2 regions of the Pseudoalteromonas sp. CH_XMU1449-3 genome follow, and region 1 is predicted to be linked to the other one. Evidence: predicted binding sites of a transcription regulator. Region 1 holds the regulator's gene; the other holds the start of a gene.
What was found. The regulator sigma-54, encoded in region 1, starts transcription at its own class of promoters, with help from an activator protein. The targets are predictions, from matches to a motif close to GTTGGCACGNNNNTNGNNT.
Positions count from the first base shown of each region.

Region 2: the regulator sigma-54 is predicted to act here: its motif matches at 2,200-2,218, upstream of WA256_RS00650 (DUF1328 domain-containing protein).

Region 1 covers NZ_JAYMDY010000025.1:13,869-32,441, forward strand. Annotated here, with positions in the region: gene lptC (LPS export ABC transporter periplasmic protein LptC) at 1-52, shown strand, start outside; gene lptA (lipopolysaccharide transport periplasmic protein LptA) at 42-563, shown strand; gene lptB (LPS export ABC transporter ATP-binding protein) at 560-1,285, shown strand; gene WA256_RS19330 (RNA polymerase factor sigma-54) at 1,393-2,889, shown strand; gene hpf (ribosome hibernation promoting factor) at 2,917-3,204, shown strand; gene ptsN (PTS IIA-like nitrogen regulatory protein PtsN) at 3,208-3,660, shown strand; gene rapZ (RNase adapter RapZ) at 3,661-4,506, shown strand; gene WA256_RS19350 (HPr family phosphocarrier protein) at 4,520-4,792, shown strand; gene mgtE (magnesium transporter) at 5,004-6,362, shown strand; gene WA256_RS19360 (YgiQ family radical SAM protein) at 6,399-8,576, opposite strand; gene WA256_RS19365 (bifunctional diguanylate cyclase/phosphodiesterase) at 8,698-10,893, opposite strand; gene WA256_RS19370 (SRPBCC family protein) at 11,153-11,659, shown strand; gene WA256_RS19375 (TIGR03899 family protein) at 11,628-12,515, shown strand; gene WA256_RS19380 (TIGR04219 family outer membrane beta-barrel protein) at 12,549-13,316, opposite strand; gene WA256_RS19385 (DUF2333 family protein) at 13,321-14,307, opposite strand; gene WA256_RS19390 (copper chaperone PCu(A)C) at 14,316-14,822, opposite strand; gene WA256_RS19395 (hypothetical protein) at 14,903-15,229, opposite strand; gene WA256_RS19400 (PspC domain-containing protein) at 15,239-15,445, opposite strand; gene WA256_RS19405 (PspA/IM30 family protein) at 15,456-16,130, opposite strand; gene dusA (tRNA dihydrouridine(20/20a) synthase DusA) at 16,367-17,344, opposite strand; gene WA256_RS19415 (hypothetical protein) at 17,581-18,003, opposite strand; gene WA256_RS19420 (MarC family protein) at 18,159-18,573, opposite strand, start outside.
Region 2 covers NZ_JAYMDY010000001.1:137,159-141,525, reverse strand. Annotated here, with positions in the region: gene oadA (sodium-extruding oxaloacetate decarboxylase subunit alpha) at 1-1,466, opposite strand, end outside; gene WA256_RS00655 (OadG family protein) at 1,482-1,730, opposite strand; gene WA256_RS00650 (DUF1328 domain-containing protein) at 2,265-2,438, shown strand; gene WA256_RS00645 (hypothetical protein) at 2,490-2,681, shown strand; gene WA256_RS00640 (hypothetical protein) at 3,158-4,081, opposite strand; gene WA256_RS00635 (YcxB family protein) at 4,206-4,367, shown strand, end outside.

The DNA of each region.
Region 1 (18,573 bases):
CGAAATTGTTGAGTTAACTAACCATACACGAACCATATACTATGACCAATAAACTGAAGAAATTACTCCTGATCCCAAGCTTATTGATTGCCTTTTCGGGCGCAGCTGCCGAGCAAACAGGCGCTCAAATTAGCATTAGCTCAGATCGCCAAGTAGGTAAACTAAAAGATGGCGTTGGCATATTCGAAGGTAACGTAGAGATCGTGCATGGTAATCGTCGTATTACCGCTGAACGCCTTGAAGCACACGGCGGTGACACCGAAGGTACAGTAGAGTTAATTATTGCCACAGGTAAGCCTGCTTACTTCGAAGAAAAGCAAACTGATGGCACCGTAATGAGCGCTAGCGCAGAAGAAGTACGTTATGATGTTGCAAAACGCTTCTTAACCTTAAATGGTGAAGCTGAAGTTACTCAAGCTGGTCAAAAAGTGACAGCTAAAAGCATTACCTATGATATGGCACAGCAGCTGATCAGTGCTGAAAAAGACGAAAACTCAACAGATCGTGTACACACTATTTTAGTGCCTGTTGAAAATAAAAAAGATAATAAAGGCCAACCATGAGCACATTAAAAGCAGAGCTTTTAGCTAAAAGCTACAAAGGCCGCCAAGTGGTTAAAAATGTCGGTCTTGAAGTTGAAGCTGGCAGTATTGTTGGCTTGCTTGGTCCAAATGGCGCAGGTAAAACAACGACCTTCTATATGATTGTAGGCTTAGTACCTAGCGACAAAGGTAAAATCAGTATTGATGATAACGATATCACCCTTTTACCAATGCATAGCCGTGCGCGTTTAGGTATTGGCTATCTGCCACAAGAATCGTCAATTTTTCGAAAGTTAACGGTTTACCAAAACTTGATGGCCATTTTAGAAACTCGTAAAGATCTAAATAAAACCACCCGCGAAGAAACACTCAATAGCTTACTTGATGAGTTTAGTATTCAACACATTCGTGACAGCCAAGGTATGGCGCTGTCAGGTGGTGAGCGACGCCGTGTAGAAATTGCTCGCGCATTAGCCGCTAATCCTAAATTTATCCTTTTAGATGAGCCTTTTGCTGGTGTTGATCCAATTTCAGTGTTAGATATAAAGAAAATTATTGAGCACCTAAAAAATCGTGGTATCGGTGTACTAATTACTGACCATAATGTTCGAGAAACCCTTGATGTTTGTGAAAAAGCCTACATTGTTTCTCATGGGGAGCTAATTGCATCAGGCACACCTGAGCACGTATTAGCAGACCAAACTGTACGCGATGTATATCTAGGCGAGCAATTCAGGCTGTAACCATTACGCCAGCGACTAGAGCATCTGCTAGACTTATAACAATGACAATAAATCGATAACTGTGTTTATACAGGTATCGATAACTTAAAAAGGATTGTTAGGGATACATGAGGCAATCATTACAGCTGCGCATGGGCCAGCAACTTACAATGACTCCACAACTGCAACAAGCTATTCGTTTGTTGCAGCTCAGTACATTGGATCTCCAGCAAGAAATTCAAGAAGCGCTTGATAGTAATCCCCTACTTGAAGTGGAAGAAGCGGATTACAACGAAGAAAGCACCGGCAAGAATGAGCAAAAAGCGGAGTCTGACGATGTGCAAGTCAGCGCGTCTGCCGAAGAAGCACCTAGCGAGTACGAGCAAGAAAGTAGTGATGCTCTCAATAAAGACACCGTCAGCGATGACTTAGCAATGGATGTTACCTGGGATGAGTACATGAGTGCCGCCCCTTCAACATCGTCAGGGCCAATGCCTGAAGATGAATCTATCTATCAGGGAGCATCAACCGAAACCCTTCACGAATACCTGATGTGGCAATTGCAACTCACGCCATTTAGCCCTACTGATGAAGCGATTGCTGTGGCAATTGTAGAAGCTATCGATGACTCAGGTATTTTAACGGTAAGCTGTGAAGATATCGTCGAAAGCTTTAATCAAAATAACGATGAAGAAGAAATCGAACTTGATGAAGTCGAAGCGGTCTTAAAAAGAATTCAGTTATTTGATCCTGTTGGTATTGGCGCGCGCAGTTTACAAGAATGTCTGTGCATTCAGTTACGCCAATTCGATGCTGATACGCCATATTTAGCTGAAACTAAAATGGTTTTATCTGAGCATATCGAATTATTAGCGAGTCGCGACTATCGAACTTTGATGAAAAAGACTAAGCTTAAAGAAAATGAGCTTAAAGAAGTGATGACGCTTATTCACAGCTTAAATCCTAAGCCTGCGGATAGCATAGTACGCGAAGAATCTGAGTACGTTATACCTGATGTATCAGTAAAAAAAGTAAAAGGCCGCTGGGTAGTCGAGTTAAACCCAGATTGTATGCCAAAGATTAGAGTGAACAGCCAATATGCAGCTATGTCTCGCTCTGTTAAATCAAGTAGCGACAGCCAATTTATTCGCTCTCACTTACAAGAAGCAAAGTGGTTTATTAAGAGCTTAGAAAGCCGTAACGATACGCTATTAAAAGTGACCAACTGTATCGTTCAACAACAACAAGCTTTCTTTGAGCATGGCCCTGAGGCAATGAAGCCGATGGTGCTAAATGATGTTGCTGAAATGGTCGAAATGCATGAATCGACGATTTCACGGGTAACAACGCAAAAATATATGCATACCCCACGGGGTATTTTTGAGTTGAAATATTTCTTCTCAAGCCATGTCAGCACCGAAAATGGTGGTGAGTGTTCTTCTACAGCAATACGCGCTTTAATCAAGAAGTTAGTCGCTGCAGAAAACTCAGCTAAACCATTGAGTGATAGCAAAATTGCAGATATATTGGCTGAGCAAGGAATTAAAGTAGCTAGACGTACAATTGCAAAATATCGTGAGTCTCTAGCAATACCTCCGTCTAATCAGCGTAAAAGTCTGATTTAGACGTTTTACATAGAAGGAAAAATGCTTATGCAACTAAATTTAACTGGTCGTCATGTAGAAATCACAGATTCATTAAGAGACTATGTAAACACCAAGTTTGCAAAACTAGAAAGGCATTTTGACCATATTAATAATGTTCATGTCATTCTAGATGTAGAAAAATTAAGCCAAAAAGCAGAAGCAACTTTACATGTAAACGGAGGCGAATTGTTCGCTTCTACAGAACATCAAGATATGTACGCAGCCATTGACTCACTGATCGATAAACTTGATCGCCAAGTCATTAAACACAAAGAGAAATTAGCTCGACATTAAATTATGAAACTAAGTTCACTTACTAACCAGGACTGCAGCAAAGCTGCGGTCCTTTTTAATAGCAAAAAAAGAATTCTTGAATATATCAGCGAACTGGCCCACCAGCAGCTTCCTCATTTATCGCAACAAGATATCCTAGATGCTTTACTCAACCGAGAAAAACTAGGCAGCACCGGCATTGGCCGAGGTATTGCTATTCCACATGGCCGAATGAGCGGCGCAGATGAGCCTCATGCATTTGTGATAGTGAGTGAATCCCCTATTAATTTTGATGCAATTGATAATCGTCCAGTTGATATTTTTGTGGCACTCATCGTACCAGATGGTGACTGTCAGCTTCACCTAAAGACCTTATCAACAATTGCTGATAGACTTAAAGATAAAGAATTTTGTAAACAGCTGCGTAGTGCTACTACCGATCAGCAACTGTTTCAGGTCATATCAGCAGAGGCATAAATGGAATTAATAATTATCAGCGGTCGCTCAGGCTCAGGTAAATCGGTCGCTTTACGTGTACTTGAAGACTTAGGCTATTATTGCGTTGATAATATTCCGGTTAATTTACTGCCATCGCTCGTACGAAGTGTGTCTGATAACTACGATAAAATAGCGGTCAGCATCGACGTGCGTAACTTACCGAAAGAGCAGCAAGAATTTAATGATATTCTTGAGTACCTGCCAGGTTTCGCAAACCCAACACTATTCTATTTAGACAGTGATGACCAAACTCTGATCAAGCGCTTTTCAGAAACACGCCGCTTGCATCCACTATCTATTGATTCTTTGCCGCTTGATCTGGCTATTAAACAAGAAAAAATCCTGCTTGATGTGTTGATCACTCGCGCTGACTTTATGATTGATACCACTGATCTGAGTGTTCATCAGTTAGCAGAATCAATTCGCGAAAAGATTTTAGGTAAAAAAGATAAAAAGCTGATTATTACTTTTATGTCGTTTGGCTTTAAGCATGGTATTCCAAAAGAAGCTGACTACGTTTTTGATGCACGCTTTTTACCTAACCCACACTGGGAACCTGATTTAAAGCCACTAACAGGCCTTGATCAACCAGTAAAAGATTACCTAGCTAGCCACAGCATAGTGCAAAAGTTCACGTGGCAAATACAAACCTTTGTGCAAACTTGGTTGCCACATTTAGAGCGTAATAACCGCAGTTACCTGACCATTGCTATTGGTTGCACCGGTGGCCAGCATCGCTCTGTTTACTTAGCGCAAACAATTGGTGAGAGCTTTGCCAAAAGCCATGCTAATGTAAAAATTCGCCACCGCGAACAAGACATTTAATTAGGCACCAACAATGCACGCTGAAGATACCTTTTTAATTCAAAATAAACTTGGCTTACATGCTCGTGCTGCTACTGTTTTAGCGCAATTAGCACTGCAATTTGATGCCAAAATTACGCTTTATCAAGATGATAAAGAAGCTGAAGGCGACAGCGTGTTAGCATTAATGCTACTTGAAAGTAGTCAGGGTAAAGAAGTTCGCGTTGTATGCGAAGGCCCTGACGCCGATGCTGCATTAACGGCAATCGGCGAATTAATTGCACAACGCTTCCACGAGCAAGAATAGCATTTGCTAAGACTTCAAGGTTTACGGTAAACTTAATTCGGATATTTAAAATTCCCTTTAAATATCCTACTTTTATATCGCTCGCTTTTCTAAATTACAAAACTCTTAATAAATTTATCGCAGTGCGACGATATCTCTGCAAATACACTACAAAGCAACTATGCTGTATTTGCTTAGCCTATTTAAACTTTTTTCAGTTGTAAGGACGCCAATGCCAGAAGCCTTTGAACAAGATTACCCACTACAACAACTCAAACAAGTGACCAAGTCACTCAATAGTGGTCAATTTGTTCAAGTGCGCGGAATGTTAGCCAAAACGGCACCTTGTGATACAGCCCTTTTACTTGAATCTTCTCCCCATAAAATTCGTCGTATGCTTTGGCAGCTGGTTGATCCAGATGTCCGTGGTGATGTTCTAGAAGAACTCTCTGAAGATGTACGTCTTGGCATTATTGCCCAGATGGAGCCTGAGCACATTGCTGCTGCCACTGAAGATATGGACGACGATGACTTAGGTGAGGTTTTACGTAGTCTTCCTGATACTGTATATCAAGACGTTGTCAGTGCCATGGATTCGCAAGATAGAGAGAGAGCAACTCAAGCACTTTCTTATCAAGAGCGTTCAGCCGGTGCCTTGATGAACAGCGATACGGTTACCATTCGTCCTGACGTTACTCTCGATGTTGTACTGCGCTATTTACGCTTACGAGGTGAGCTACCAGAGGGTACCGATGACTTATATGTAGTTGATAAGCATAACTGCTTTTTAGGCGCGCTTTCATTAACTACATTGCTGACCAGCCCATCAGATAAAATTGTTCGTGATTTAATGGATGAAGACTGTGAGTCAATCCTAATCTCTATGGATGAAAGTGATGTAGCGCAATTGTTTGAACGTCACAACTGGATTTCAGCCCCTGTCGTCGATGATAACGCTCACTTGCTTGGTCGTATTACCATCGATGATATCGTTGACGTAATCCGTGAAGATGCTGAACACAGCATGCTTAGCCTCGCTGGTCTTGACGACGAAGAAGATACCTTTGCGCCAGTGCTAAAAAGTTCGCAGCGTCGCTCTATTTGGCTTGGGGTTAACTTATTAACCGCATTGTTAGCAGCCGTTGTGGCAAGCTTTTTCGAAAACACCTTAGCAATCTTGCCTATTTTAGCGGTACTCAATGGTATCGTCCCTTCAATGGGGGGTGTTGCGGGTAGCCAAACCCTAACTCTGGTTATTCGTGGTATAGCGGTTGGTCATATCAACCAAACCAACCAACGCTTCTTATTACTTAAGGAGCTGGCGATTGGCGCACTGAATGGCATTATTTGGTCGATATTAATTGCTGGTGTGGTTGCCCTATGGCAGTGGGACTTTAAACTCGGCGCAGTGCTGGCCTTTGCAATGTTTATGAATCTTGTTGCCGCTGGTATTGCGGGTGCGAGCATTCCATTAATTCTTAAGAAAATGAAAATAGACCCAGCCCTCGCCGGCAGTGTGGTACTGACAACCGTCACTGATATTGTTGGTATCTTTGCCTTTTTAGGCACCGCAACCTGGTTATTGATCTAATATAAAACGGCCCTTTAAGGGCCGTATTTATATCTTTTACTTTGCGCGCTGCTTATTTTTACCTACTCGAGGTTTGGTATTGGCCTTTTTAAACTGGCTAAAACCGGTGTGACGAGTCAGTGCCGCACGGCCTTTACCGCCCTTTCCTCTAGCAGCTTTCTCGTTACGACCTTCTTCAGGTACCAAACAGTTCGGTCCTTTACCGATTAGATTCGCTTTGCCCATTTTTCTTAGTGCTTCACGGATCATCGGCCAACCAGCAGGATCGTGGTAACGTAAAATCGCTTTGTGTAAGCGACGCTGGCGTGCGCCTTTTGGAACAGGCACTTGCTCAGTATTGTTCTTAATATTGCGCAGCGAGTTCATCTCAGTGTGATAGATCGTGGTTGCATTGGCCATCGGTGATGGATAAAAGTTTTGCACTTGATCAAGCTTAAAGTCATTAGACTTTAACCACAACGCCATGTTCACCATGTCTTCGTCTTTCGTTCCTGGGTGAGCAGAAATAAAATACGGGATCAAATACTGCTTTTTACCCGCTTCTTTTGAGTATTTATCAAATAGCTCTTTAAACTTATCGTAAGCTCCCATGCCCGGCTTCATCATCTTAGACAATGGACCATCTTCAGTATGCTCAGGGGCAATTTTTAAGTACCCGCCTACGTGATGGGTAACCAACTCTTTTACATAGCGAGGGTCTTCTACAGCTAAGTCATAACGTACGCCAGACGCAATCAAAATTTTCTTCACACCTTTTACATCACGGGCTTTTTTATAAAGCTCAATAGTTGGGGTGTGATCCGTGTCCATGTGCTTACAGATATCAGGATAAACACATGATAAACGTCGGCATGTACTCTCTGCTTTTTTACTCTTACAGCGCAACTTGTACATATTCGCTGTCGGTCCACCTAAGTCAGAGATAACCCCAGTAAAGCCCGGTACTCTGTCACGAATTTGCTCAATTTCATCAATAATTGATTGCTCAGAACGGCTTTGAATAATACGTCCTTCGTGCTCTGTAATCGAACAGAAAGAACAGCCACCAAAGCAACCACGCATGATGTTCACCGAGGTTTTAATCATTTCATAGGCTGGGATTTTTTCATCGCCGTAGCTTGGGTGCGGAATACGCTGATATGGCAAACCAAATACGCCATCCATTTCTTCAGTTTCAAGCGGAAATGCAGGCGGGTTAACCCAAATAGAACGGTCTCCATGGCGTTGAAATAACGCACGTGCACAACCTGGGTTTGTTTCTTGGTGCAAAATACGCGAGGCATGGGCATAAAGCGGTTTATTTACGCTTACTTGCTCATACGCTGGTAGCTTAACGTAGGTCTTTTCCCAAGGCTTAGGACGAGCTGGCTGGATAGTGATTGGCTTAGCCGCCTCGGCACTTAAATCAATACCTGCTTTTTTAAATTCAGATTTACTACAACCCACATCATCTGCGCCATACGGGTTTGGAATTGGATCAATCTTACCGATTTTATCAATTGCAGTTGAGTCACTACCACGCCAACCCGGTAATGGTTCTTTACGAATAACCGCAGTACCACGAATATCTTGAATTGTCTCAACCGACTCACCCGCAGCAATACGGTGGGCAACTTCAACAAGTGGGCGCTCAGCATTACCGTAAATTAGAATGTCAGCTTTGGCATCAAACAATACGCTACGGCGTACTTTTTCTTGCCAATAATCATAATGAGCAATACGGCGTAAACTCGCCTCAATACCACCAATGATCAGCGGCACATCTTTATAAGCTTCGCGACAGCGTTGGCTGTATACAACTACCGCACGGTCAGGACGTTTACCGCCTATGTTACCCGGCGTATAAGCATCATCATGACGCATACGCTTTTCAGCAGTATAACGGTTGATCATCGAGTCCATATTACCCGCTGTAACACCAAAGAATAAGTTAGGCTTACCTAACGCCATAAAGGCATCTTTTGAGTTCCAATCAGGCTGTGCAATTATACCCACACGAAAACCCTGTGACTCAAGCATACGCCCTATCACAGCCATACCGAAACTAGGGTGATCTACATACGCATCACCACTGACAATGATCACGTCACAGCTATCCCAGCCTAACGCGTCCATTTCTGCACGAGTGGTTGGTAAAAATGGCGCCGTGCCATAGCATTCAGCCCAATACTTAGGGTAAGAAAACAGGCCTCGCTCGGCTTTTAATGCGCTCATAAAGTGTACTCTGCTAACAAAAGGGGCGAATTATACCCCACTCTTATGGATTATTATAGAAAACAAAACGCCCTTCACATGGGAGGGCGCTGTTTAATTAATATGCTTTTGTTGAAACTTTCTATTGTTTAGCTTGCAGGTAGGTAATTAACTCTTTTTCTGGCATAGGCTTAGCATACATGAAGCCTTGCACTTCATCACAGCCAAGCTGGGCTAAATAATCTGCTTGCGCTTGTGTCTCGACGCCTTCTGCTATGGTTTTTAAGCCTAACCTTGCACCAAGAGAAATAATTAACGCAGCAATCGCCTGACAATCTTGACCTGGTAAGTCTTTGATAAAAGCGCGATCAATTTTAAGTCTGTCTAATGGCAGTTTTTGCAAGTAACTTAACGATGAGAACCCTGTACCAAAGTCGTCAATCGCAATCTCAATACCAAACTCTTTAAGCTCTTTTAATGTGGTGATCACATTAGCTAGCTCATCCATTACCACGCTTTCGGTCACTTCGAGTTCAATAAACTGCGGCTTTACATCGTACTTAATTAAAGTGTCTTTAACCTGCTGCGCATAGCCTTTAACTTTAAATTGCGGCACTGAAACATTTACAGCAATGCTAATTGCAAAGCCCATTGCTTCGAGGCGCTTTTGCTGCATACATGCTTGCTCTAGCACCCATTGCCCTATTTCAACAATTAAACCGGCATCTTCTGCCATAGGAACGAAAATCGCCGGCGAAATATACTGACCATTACCTGACGGCCAACGCAGTAGCGCTTCACAGCCAATGATTTCAAGGGTGTTTAAATCAAGTTGTGGCTGAAACCAAACCTCTAATTTACGCTGCTCAAAATCTTGGCGAAGCTGTCTGATGATCCCTAAACGCCAAGCCATTTTCTCTTCCATGTCTGGGGTATACGTCACCACCATTTCAGAAGATTGTTTTTTAGCTTGGTTAAGTGCAATGTAGCCCAGCTTTAAGGTCTCGATCCCTGCTTGTAAGAAATCACTTTGATAACATAAACCAATTTTAAAGTTGATTGGTAAAATGTGTTCACCGGCATTAAACGGCAAACTTAAATGCTCGCGTAGTAGCTCAACATCACATTCACCAACGGGTAACAGTAAGCCAAACACATCTGCACCAATGCGCGAGAGCAGCTTTGCATTTGGGTATTCTTGATGCAGTCTATCAACAATGGCATTTAGTAATAAGTTACCAATCTCTTGGCCTAAGCCATTATTAATATCTGAGAATTGCGCAACATCAATTAATAAAAAGACATAATCACTTTTACCCGGCTGGTAGTAACGCTCCACTTTATTCATGAAATCGTTACGATTCGATAAGCCAGTTAAAACATCTTTATAAGCTGCATCACGTAAACGGTTGAACAACCTAACATTATCAAGACCAACACTGACATTAGTTAAAAATATCTCTGCAAATTGTAGTTGCGAAGGACTTGGTGTGTGCTCGGTTTCTAAGTAAATAGCTGCTTGGCGGTTTTTGCTTTTTAATAAGTACGTACTATCTACATCGGTGTGCTGATGCTCACCTTGGGCTAGGCAGTTGTTAACTTGCATGATAATACGGCCATCATCAAGCTGCTCAATACCCTGGCCAATAAACTCATTATATTCAGCACAACCACCTAAAACATAAACCTGATTGTCATCTTCAATAGAACCACACAGTAAACCTTGCGGTTCGCAATCTAAAATAATTGAGAGCTGCTTAATCACTGCCATTGAAAAGGCTTTGATATCAGTAAAGCCAAGAATAGCCTTAGATGCATACAAAATATTATTTAACGCGCGGCTTTGAAATTCGAGCTGACATACTTGCTCATAAGAGCGAATAGCAGTAACCAGGGCGGTGATAAGTTTACTACGTGTAAGTTCTGTTTTTGTTTTGTAGTCGTTGATATCGTATTCGCGGATCACTTTTTCTTCAGGTGCATAGCCTGGTTGCCCGGTACGTAAAATAATGCGCACATTGTGATTATTAAGGCATTCTCTAACCTGCTTTACAACTTGCAAACCAGCATCATCTGACTCCATAACCACATCAAGAAGAATTACCGAAATCGAATGGTCATTTTTAAGTAGTTCGAGCGCTTCTGCACCTGAGTAGGCATGATGGAATCGCAGCCCTTTATCCCAAAACTCAACGCCTGAAAGAGCAAGCTTAGTAACTGAATGTATTTCTGGATCATCATCGACAATTAATACGTCCCAAAAATCAGAGACAGTTTCATCCACTAACTGTTCGTCATCTTGGTCACTAAACAAAAAGTCGTTACTCTCTGATGCCATTAATAATTCCTTAGAGTGATCCCCGTAATACTGTAACTATGGCGCCACTCCATTTTACAGCGATGCTCAAAATTCTATCACTTATTTAACTATGATACATTAGTGATAGCTTATATAGTATCAAACAGATTATAGTCTATGTTACGTATAATGTTATGAAAGTTATAAAACAATTGCCTGAGGTGAGATTATTAAAATACTCATTTTTACCCTAAAAGCGATTTTTATCAGCATTCTGATCTCACTTGTGATTGGGCTCATGCTTTCACCGCAATATACCGTTCACAAATCAATTAAAGTGAATGCGAGCAGTGCTGAGGTTGCGAGCCTTGTTGGCGACTTTAATCAATGGCCCAAATGGCAACCATGGCAGGCTGTCGACCCGAGTATTAAATTTACCCTTGCAGAACCTAGCCAAGGAGTAGGTGCACATCAATTTTGGCAAAGTCGCTTTGGCGAAGGTGAAATGACCATCACCCAACTCGACAACAGCCAGCTTTCATTTAATATCTTATTTAATAAAGAACACATTGCCCAAGGCACAATTCGCTATTTACCTGAAGGCGATAACGTTAACATTGAGTGTTCATTAAAAGGTGAGGTCAACACCCCTATTATTGGTGGCTACCTTGCTTTACTAAGCCAGTATATTCTCAATAACACAGTAAAACTGGCGCTCAATAACATCAAAACTCATGCGCAGTTAGCAACAACAGGCAAGGACAGTGTGACCGATGACAGTGAAAGCAGCTCAGGCGAGAGTTAATCTTGCTAATATCATAGAAAACCAGCTTGGCTACCCTATTCATAAGGCATCATCGGCTAGGATCAACCATGCTGGTGATGACAGCTATTCACCACAAGGTCAACAGCAGTTAGCTTATCAAATTAAAGCGCAAGCAAGCCTTTTAGAGCGCGCTCAAACTCGCCAAGAAATTCAATTCATTAAGCGCCAAGAAAATATCGAAACCATTATGGCGATGGCTATGGCGTTTTGCCCCGATGTCACGGGCCAACAACAACCAGATTTTGATTGGATAGAGCGCTTTATTAGTTTATGTGAAGACACAGCTAATTCTTCAATGCAAAAGCTATGGGCAAAAATACTCGCAGGTGAGACCGTGTCACCGGGCACCTTTTCGATTAAAAGCTTACAAACACTTAAACACATGACACAGCGCGAAGCAGATGCCCTTCAGCGCTGTACATCACTGTGTGGCTTCAATGAAAAAGATAACAGCCACTTAATTTTACTTGGCTTTTACAAGAAGCCTTCGCTGTTTGATTTACTTAGAAAAGGTAACAAGGTGTCATTTAATTTAGGGAAAACCCCTGTTAGCTTTCCTGACATTCTTACCCTGATGGATATTAACTTGCTGTATCGAAAAGAAATCGAATCAGCTGTTTTAAAAGCTGGCCAAGAACTGGTGCTGAGCTTTATGAATCAACGCTTGGTTTTAAAAGCAAAAAGTAATGACTTAGTACTCAGTTATTATAAATTTACACAAACGGGCGACGAGTTAAGAAAGCTAATCGCATCGCCAATAAATAAGGCTTATAAGCAGATACTTTCAACATCATTAGAAGATGAATTTGAAGTTAGCTGGCAAGCTTTAAAATAAAGCTGCCAGCTAAATATAAACCGAAAAACTCGATTAGAAGTGGATTTGAATACCCGCAAATGGGCCTGATGCATCTAAATCTGTGTAGATATCATCAATATCATCAAGCTCTAAAGTCATTGAGCGGTAACCCGCTTTAATGTCCATATCAATTGCTAAGTTATCAAGTAAAGCGTATGCAACACCCGCTTGGTAGTCTTGAATTTTGCTATCGTCGATAGCCAGTAAGCTACCTTCAAAGAATACGCTTAAACCTGTTAACGGCAAGCCAACTTCAGCACGACCATACACTAAAGGTACGAAACCAGAAAAATCAACGCGCTCAGTTGTACTTGGGCCACCTTCTTGCGAAGTACCCGTTACCGTAATTTCACCGTCAAATTGTTTAGCGTTTACACCTAAATCAATTGAAACCAAATCATTATCAAAGATTTCGTAATATAGGATGTAGTCAACATGTGATAAATCACTCACTGTGCCTACTTGTGTGCCTACAACGTAATCAGAACCACCAAAACTAAATGTTTCATCAAGTGTTGTATCACCATTTAACTCAAGTTCAGTGTATTTTAGTTTAATGTTTGGTACTAACGGCACTGGGTGCTCAAGTGCTGCGTAGTAGCTCGTAAACGTTTCATCATCAAATTTAAAGCTTTGTAGATTTCCGTCTTGAGCAAAACTACCGCTGTTATCTGATTGCCAGCCATCTACACCTAGGTATAAACCTAATAATGTATCAGCTTGCGCTGTTGGAGCTAAACAGGCCATTGAAAGGGCAGCTGCTAAACAGTACTTTTTCATCATTTTATCCTTGCGCTAAAAGTTCGCTAAGTTCAATTAGAGCCGCATTGGCTCGAGAAATATAATTCGCCATGACCAGTGAGTGGTTAGCAACAAAACCAAAACCACTGCCATTTAAGATCATTGGGCTCCACACAGTTTCTTGCGTGGCCTCTAATTCACGAATAATTTGTTGCAGACTAACACGAGCATTTTTCTTTTCTAAGACATCAGCAAAATCATATTCAACCGCTTGTAAAAAGTGCAGTAATGCCCACGTTGCACCACGCGATTCATAAAATACATCATCAATTTGCCACCAAGATGTTTTTACTTGGCTTTGCAAAGGGGTGTATGTTGCTTGATGAGCCGCAGTATCGCCAGCTAAATCAGTGTTCAAACGATCTTGGCCAACACTTGCACTTAAACGCTGACTTAAACTACCTAAGCGCTTTTCAGCTTCTTTTAACCAGCCACGTAAGTTATCGGCACGGGCATAAAACTGGCTATCTCGATCGTTCTGATCCGCAATTTGGGTACGGTATACAATAAGTAAATCAATACCCTTTTGATATTCAGTTTCTGCGCTAGGCCATGCCCATGCTACCGAGCTTATATTAAATTGCGGCTGTGCTTTTTTAAGTGCTTCGTGCTCAGTTGATTGAGACTGTGAACGGCTGAAGTCTTTACGCATCGACAACACTAAATCTCGGGTCATCTCAAGCGCGCCATATTCCCACGCCGGCATGTTATCCATCATTACACTTGGTGGCATCATATCGTTAGATAAGTAGCCGCCAGGCTTATTTAATAATGTACTTGCCACATTGATCAACGTAGTTGTTGTTGTGTAGCCGGTGACAAACTTTTCACCGCGCATTTGCGCTTCCTGTTTTGCCTTGCTAACAACATCCATACGAGCTGGTTCACTACTCCAGTAAACAGCAATCGCGTAAAAAATAATTAGTATAATAAGTAATGCACTGGCTATTTTTCCTTTATGCTCAGACATAATACCTCCTAGTGATGTGAGTGCTCTTTACTTTTTTTTGATGCCTGCTCAGACATTTCTTGTAAAGACACAACCTTGGCTTGAGTAAAAACTCGATTGCCATCATTAAAATATAGCGTGAGTTTTCGTTCTTGCCCTGCTTTTAGTTGATCTTCAGGTTCAAACACCATTAAGTGATAACCACCCGGTTTAAACTCAACACTGCTGTGACCATCAATCTTTAATGATAAAACCTGTTCCATTTTCATCATGCCATCAACATGAGTATGCTGATGAATTTCAACACGTCCTAAACCATCAAGCTCAGCTTTAGTTAATACCGTTGCATGCTCACTTGGGTTAGTAATAGTTAAATAAGCCACGCTGGCTTTACTGGCTGGTAAAAATTCACGTACCTGCGCATTGCTTACGGCTACTTCGGCAACATCGCTATGATCATGGCCACTATGGGCAGATAAAAAAGTACTAAAGAATAAACTTGCGGTAAGAAAAGAGAGTGCGGGCCACAGTTTCATTATGTTTTAATCCTTGTTAAGACATTAACTTACCCGCTAAATTTAGCATATTTTATGTATTAAGGCAGTTTATTAGTACCTTAAGCTGGCGATTTTTTGTTATCGGCAATCAACCAGCATAATGCTGCGATTAGTAAAAGTGGCCATGCAATCATTACTGAGCCAAATAAAAACGCAAGCAAAACACCAATCAAAGCAACAACACCTGCGCCTAGCAGCCCAATAGTGAATAGCGCAACACCTGCAACGACGGCAATGACTGCCACTATTGCACCGATGACCTCAAGCCCAGCCCAACTCATATCAGCAATTGATAAAGGTAATTGCCATGAGTCAAACGATACAAATGAAACCGCATCAGTGCATAGTAATAACATTGCCAAAATGATGATAGCTAACGTTTTCATGTCCTACTCCTAGTAACCTTTCACTGGTAAAGTGCAATGAGCCACTAAATAACCCACGCCTATTAACAGCGGCATTTGAATAAGTAATATGATCATGACCAGACGTGTTGACCATACAGGGAAGCCTAAGCGCGCAGCGAGTCCGCTACATACACCCGAGATCTTTTTATTACTCAGATCACGGTACCAACGTGTCGATGTGTGATAAGTATTCATTATTAACCTCCTAAGCCGACTGCTTCATCGTTGCTTTCAAGTCAGCAAGCTCTTTATCGATTGCTTCATCTTTCTCAAGGGCAGCGAATTGTGCTGCTGTTGAATTTGCAGCATCACTTTGTGTCAGTTCATACGCCTCAACTTGCGACTCAATGTTTTCAACGCGCTGCTCTAAGTAGTCAAAACGCGCTAATGCATCTTCAACTTTACTGCTATGCAGCTGCTCTTTTACTTTTAAGCGTGCTGTAACAACGCGTTCTTTTTGCATGTAAGTCAGCTGTTTGGCCTTTGCATCTGCAAGCTTGTTTTGTAAACGCTGACAATCTTCTGTCAATTTAGCGAGTGACTCTGCCACTTTATCCATTTCAGCTTGTTGCGCTTCGATTTCTGTCGTTAAACGCTGCTTTTCAACTAATGCTGCTTTGGCAAGATCATCGCGATCTTTACTCAACGCTTTTTCTGCTTTCGCTTGCCAGTCAGCTACTTTCGCTTGTTTCGCTGCAATTTCACGCTTCATTTGCTTTTCTTGCGTTAAAAATGTCGCAGCAGTTGCACGGCATTCAGTCAGTGCATCCTGCATTTCTTGCACGAGTAGATTAAGTAACTTTTCAGGATCTTCAGCTTTGTCTAATGCTGCAGAAAGGTTTGCCTGAATAATGTCATTTACGCGATTTAATACACCCATGTGACTCTCCTGTTGATTATTGGGTTAATACAGCTAGGAGATTCCAATTCTTGTGCCAACTAACGAATAAATTAAAATTATCATTTATATACAATGAGTTGAGTCAATTAAATTTAGATTTAGGCTGACTAGTGACTGAATGAAAAATAACTAATTTGACTAAAAAATTAACTTTTTCACTAAATTTTAGGATCAAAAAAAGCCACAAAATGTGGCTTTTTTAATAGGCTTTGTGATTAGGCTTCTGGGACAAAACTTAAGGCTTTATCCATAACAGATAAATCGGCCGCTTTACCATGGCCTTTTTCTGAAAGGTGGCGTCTAAAACCACGCGCACCAGGTTGGCCTTGAAAAATTCCCAACATATGGCGAGCAATATGCCAAAAGTTAGCGCCTTTACTCATTTCGTCTTCAATATAGTCGTACATCGAGCGCACAACCTGATGACGACTCAGCGTAAAGGCTTCATCACCATAAATGTTTTCGTCAACCTCAGACAAAATAAACGGATTACTATACGCTTCACGACCAATCATAATGCCATCAACATACTCAAGGTGAGCTACGCTATCAGCAATTGTTTTCACGCCACCATTTAAGCTTAAGTGAAGTTGCGGATAATCTTTTTTCAACTGGTAAACCCGCGGGTAATCAAGAGGTGGGATCTCACGATTCTCTTTTGGGCTTAAGCCATTTAACCACGCTTTACGCGCATGAATAATAAAGTCATCACAGCCAACATCATGACTTGCTTCAATTAAAGCACATAAAAACTCATACGAGTCTTGCTCATCAATACCAATGCGCGTTTTAACAGTAACAGGAATAGTCACTTCGGCTTTCATTGCAGCAACGCAGTCAGCAACCAGTTTAGGCTCAGCCATTAAACAAGCACCAAAACGACCATTTTGTACACGATCAGACGGACAGCCGACATTTAAATTTACTTCATGATAGCCGCGCTCCGCCGCTAACTTTGCACACTTAGCCAACGCTTCAGGATCTGAGCCACCAAGTTGCAGTGCCACTGGCCCTTCATGCTCATTAAAGTGTAAGTAATCGCCTTTACCAAATAAAATAGCGCCGGTTGTCACCATCTCTGTATATAGCACAGCATGCTTAGTCATTTTGCGGTGAAAGGTTCGACAGTGACGATCAGTCCAATCTAACATGGGTGCCACGGAAAAACGGCGGTTTAATGTCGTTGTGCTCATAACATGGCCCCTTTAAAGATCAATGCATTTACTTGCAACTTAAATTACCTAATACGATTAACGCTTAATATAGCGATGACACATACCCTTTAGGTATGCACCGAAATGAAAAATTGCGACCATTATACCACCGAAGCTGGCTCGCGGCATGGCTTAATCAAAGATCTGATAATGAAAAGAGGCGAAGAAGTGTACTGCAATCTCACTTCTTTGATGAATAAGGTAAAATGCTAAGTCTACATTTTTACTTTACTTAGGAGATGTTCAAGGTTTTGGCCCGTAAGCTCCAAAATCGTAATTTCAAGCTCTTTGTAGTCCTCGTTTTTCAGGTTAACTAACTTAGCACCCACTGCAATTCGCGCTACTTTCTCAACGGGGTCCATTTCGACAATTTCAATTGATGCACGCGTATCATGATCTTTTGATTGCACATAATATTCACTAAAGAAGGTACCATCTGCACGTACATTTGGATTACTGTCAGACACAGACTGCAGGAGCGTGCCTTTCTTTAAATCACTTTTACGAAGTGAAAAGCTGTATTCCGCCACATTGGCATGACCAACAATTACGGTTACTGCGCTTTCACCATTAATTTTAAAATCATGATCTGTTACTTCAATGACTTTTAGCTTACCACTATCATAGGTCGGCTCCATGCAAGCACCTAAACTAAAAATCAGAAAAACAGATAAGACGACATTTTTGATTAGCATTCTTTGTTCCTTAAATTTTATATTGCCTTCTTTAAAGTTAGATAAAAGAAGGCAATTATTCAAAGTTTAAATCACTGAAAATGCACTTTAAATTAAAACTAGCCGACAACACTCAAACCGAAGTAGTGAGCGATACCCCCTAAGATATTGGTAACCGCCACTGACGATAAAATTAAGCCCATCACTCGACTGATAATGCTCGCGCCACTATCACCAATTAACTTATGAACATGCGTGGCAAGTAGTAATAAAACCAGTACGATTATTAACACAGAAAGCATAATTGATGAGGTTATAAGCTGCTCATACCAAGTGTATTCGGTATTTCGAGTCATCAGTACTGCACCAAGCATGGCACCGGGGCTGGCAATAGAAGGAATCGCCAAAGGGAAAATAGCGGTTTCTGTGCTATCTCGAACACTTTTGATTTCTGTTTCTGGTTTACTTTCACCGAAGATCATCGACAGAGCAAAAAGTAATAATACGATACCTCCGGCAATCTGAAATGCCGAA
Region 2 (4,367 bases), on a different contig from region 1:
TTGCCATCAACTTTAACGCTGTATTGCTCTGCTTTTGCAGGGCTTGTAGAGGCTGGCTTAGTTTCTGACTTAGCGACTTCACCCGTTGGAATTGCTTCAAACGCATCAGGGTTGTTACGGTTTTTAATAAACTTAAGGCCGATTTGAGGGAATAATGCGTAAGTAAGCACATCATCAATCACGTCATCAGCAAGCTCTAAACCTTGCTCTTTAGCTTCACTTAATAACTCTGCTTCAAGCTTCTCAAGTTCAGGTTCAAGCTTATCAGCAGGACGGCACGTAATTGCTTCAGCCCCCTCTAGTACACGCTCTTGTAGCTCTTTATTCATTGGCGCCGGTGTTGCACCATACTCGCCTTTGAGTACACCCGCAGTTTCTTTTGTGATGGTTTTATAACGCTCGCCAGTCAGTACATTGAGTACCGCTTGAGTACCTACAATTTGCGACGTTGGTGTAACTAAAGGAATGTAACCTAAGTCTTCACGTACACGCGGGATCTCAAGTAATACTTGATCAAGCTTATCAGCAGCACCTTGCTCTTTAAGCTGATTTTCCATGTTAGTTAACATACCGCCAGGTACTTGGGCTAATAAGATACGACCATCAACACCTTTAAGGCTGCCTTCAAATGCAGCGTATTTCTTACGTACATCACGGAAATAAGCGGCAATTTCTTCTAACTCATTTAAATTAAGGCCGGTGTCACGCTCAGTGCCTTCTACAATTGAAACAATGGTTTCTGTTGCGCTATGACCATAGGTCATACTCATTGACGAAATAGCCGTATCAAGCATATCGATACCCGCATCGATTGCTTTTTGGTAAGTTGCAGTACTTAAACCTGTCGTCGCGTGGCATTGCATTGCGATAGGAATAGATACAGTTTCTTTTAAGCCTTTGATCAACTGCTCGCAATCATATGGCTTTAATAAACCCGCCATATCTTTAATACAAATTGAATGACAGCCAAGATCTTCTAGTTGTTTTGCCAGCTCAAGCCACATATCAAGCGTATGGACTGGGCTTACTGTGTACGAAATAGTACCTTGGGCATGAGCACCTACTTTAACTGCGGCTTTAATGGCAGTTTCAAGGTTACGTACATCGTTCATCGCATCAAAAATACGGAATACATCAACACCGTTTTTGTGGGCACGCTCAACAAACTTTTCGACTACATCATCAGCATAATGACGGTAACCTAGAAGATTTTGTCCACGAAGTAGCATTTGTTGCTTAGTGTTTGGCATTGCCGCTTTTAGCTCGCGAATACGTTGCCAAGGATCTTCACCTAAATAACGGATACACGAGTCAAACGTCGCACCACCCCATGATTCAATTGACCAATAACCCGCATTATCGAGTTTTTCTGCCATGGGTAGCATGTCGTCTAAGCGCATACGCGTTGCCAAAAGAGACTGGTGTGCGTCACGCAATACTAATTCGGTTAATTTTAATTTAGCCATGTTTAAGCTGCCCCGTTATTTTTGTTTATTTCGAAATTGAGCAATTGCAGCGCTGATTGCTGCAATATGTGCCTGTGGCACACCCTGTTGAGGTTGAATTTTTGCTGTACGCGTAGGTTCTGCAGTTGCAGGATCATCAAATCGACCCACTACCTTTGACATTAAAGTGACTGCTGAAATCAAAATAGTCAGAAAAACAAACACGCCTACCATGCCTGTCACCATCAAACTGGCCGCAGTGGTGAGTAATCCACCTATATCCATACGACTCCCCTCGCTTACTTAAAATAAAAAGTTATTTTTGTTAAATAATTATGCACCAATAATAACAAACAAAATTCATTTGTATAGCACCATTGTAAATTGGTAAAACCAATTAAATTTAAAATAACATGACGCACATATAATTAACACCCTACTATTAGCGCATTTAAAGCCCCGTTATAGATGATATAAATAGTCAATATAGCCAGACGTTATATGTTCAGCTATTAATCAACCATAGTAAAATGCCTAAAAACCACGCACAACAAGGTGTTAGAGCTACCCCCTTAAAATAAAGTTAAATTGGTCTTACCAATAACCATAACAATTCTCTTTTTCCTCATTCATCTCAATATGAAAAAATATCACTATGAATAAGTTACATGCTTACTCGTAAAAGTTACCAAATGATGAACCCTATAAAGAACGACAAAAACACGCAATCCATTGAAATATATAAAATAAAACTTATGGCACAGAACTCGCTTTAGTAATATCGAACTTAAGAAAATTTAAATAGCCAAGGAGACCACTATGTTACGCTGGACAATTACTTTTTTAGTTATCGCGTTAATCGCAGCAGTGTTAGGTTTTGGCGGTATCGCAGGAGCCGCTGCAGGCATCGCTAAGATTATCTTTTTTATATTTTTAGTATTACTAGTTATTTCGCTGGTATCAGGAGCACTTAGAGGCAGTGTCCCTAAGTAGTTAAAAGCAGATAACCACTTACTTTATTTTAAATTTACAAGGAATTTCATTATGAAAAATTCAACTTTAAAAGCCGCTACTATCGCCCTATTTTCAGGTTTATTCATCATGGGTTGTGAAGACAACTCTGCTGAAGACGCAGGTGAGCGTATTGATGAAGCAATTACTGATACACAAAATGCAGTTGAAGATGCATGTGAAGAAGTAAAAGAAGGTGTTAACGCAGAAGAAACTAACTGCTAATAACACACCTTTACTAAGAAAAGCGGCCAAGTGCCGCTTTTTTGTGTATGTAAGTTAGCAAGTTAGCGACTCTAAGCTGCAAACTGCTTGTGTCAAGCAGCTTACTAACTTTACTCTTTCCCCTTGAAACTCACTAACTTTACTCTTTCCCCTAGAAACTCGCTAACTTGATGGGTTTCGCTCCGCTCTACCCTACATCATGTAGGTCGTCATTTATGGCGACACATAACCGCTAACATTGACGGGCAAAAGCCCGACCTACGACTTACACGTAGATTTAAGAAACATCGCGCGAAATAAATTTCACGCCTACGTGAGCCTCAAACTCGATAACTTTACTCTTTCCCCTAGAAACGCGCTAACTTGTTGGGTTTCACTCCGCTCTAACCAACCTACGAGCTCTTTTGTTTTAATCTGATAGCTGACGGCTGAAAGCTGATAGCTTCTTTATCTAGAAACTCGCTAACTTTAAGCTTTCATTTACAACCCGTTGTGAGGGGCTCGTTTGTCGTTACACTCGCTATATGCCACTGGCCGTCGATAAAACTCACCTTTGCGACATCGCTTACAGCAAAGTCGCCAGGTACATTTAAGCGCGTTAAGTTGCTCGCTAACTGCTGCTGGCAATATGGGCCGGTATCGCCATGCATTACAAGTACAGGCTTATTGGTGTGCTTTGCGAAGTCGCTGATGGCATCTCGGTATATTTTAAATGCATCACAATTAGAGCGCTGTGATTCACTGCAAGTGGGTTTACTGGTCGGGTGGTAAATGTCAGCCTGAAAGCCAAACACATAGGCATTAGCATCTTGATGAACAAGTGCTTGTTTTAACCAAATTAAGTTGTACTTATCACGCTTGTCGGCGTCATCAAGTGCTGCGTTTTTGTCACTTTTTAAAATTTGTGAGCGACCATTAAAAGTGCCCGGTATATGCAAAGTGCGAAACTCAATGCCATCAAACTGCCAGCGAGCATTTTCTAGCATTTCAGCTTGGGTTGCATAGCCCTGAAGTTGCTGAGCTTTTTTTGTATAAGCATCGTCAAACATCAAGCCTTTAACAAAGCTTAGCCGTTCAAGTTCATCAAAACGCACCGATAGCTTTTCTCGGTCGCAATCGGTCCATTCATTATCACCTGGGGTGTAAATAAAAGGCTGCGGGGTCAACGACGTTAATAACGCTTTATTACTTTGCAAAAGCTTATTGGTGCAAGCAAGCGCTCCTGATTTCATATCACCTAAGTGCATTAAAAAGCCATGGGGTGTTGCTGCGATTGCTTTAGTAATTTTTCCATCTTTGGCGAGATTGATTTCATCAATCGGGGTGTATGGCATATCGCCCATAACTAAAAAAGTATTTGTGGTCATTGCAAGTGCTAATGACATTGAACTAACAAACATACAGCTTACACCTTTAAAATACGCATACCTTAAGCTCTCACAATGACAACTAAATGAAAACCAACTACGGAAGATTTTTTCTATCAATGTTAAACTGCTGCCAGCAAATTAAGTGAGCCTACGAATGACATTAAGTACAACTTACACATTAGATAAACCGTATTATTACGAATGCTTTGATGAGTCTCTACCTTATTCATCACAAGCTAAGCCTAAATACCCGCTGTTGGTATTGTTAATAACCTTAGGCTTATTAGCTTTTTATCAATTAGAGAATCATTATCTG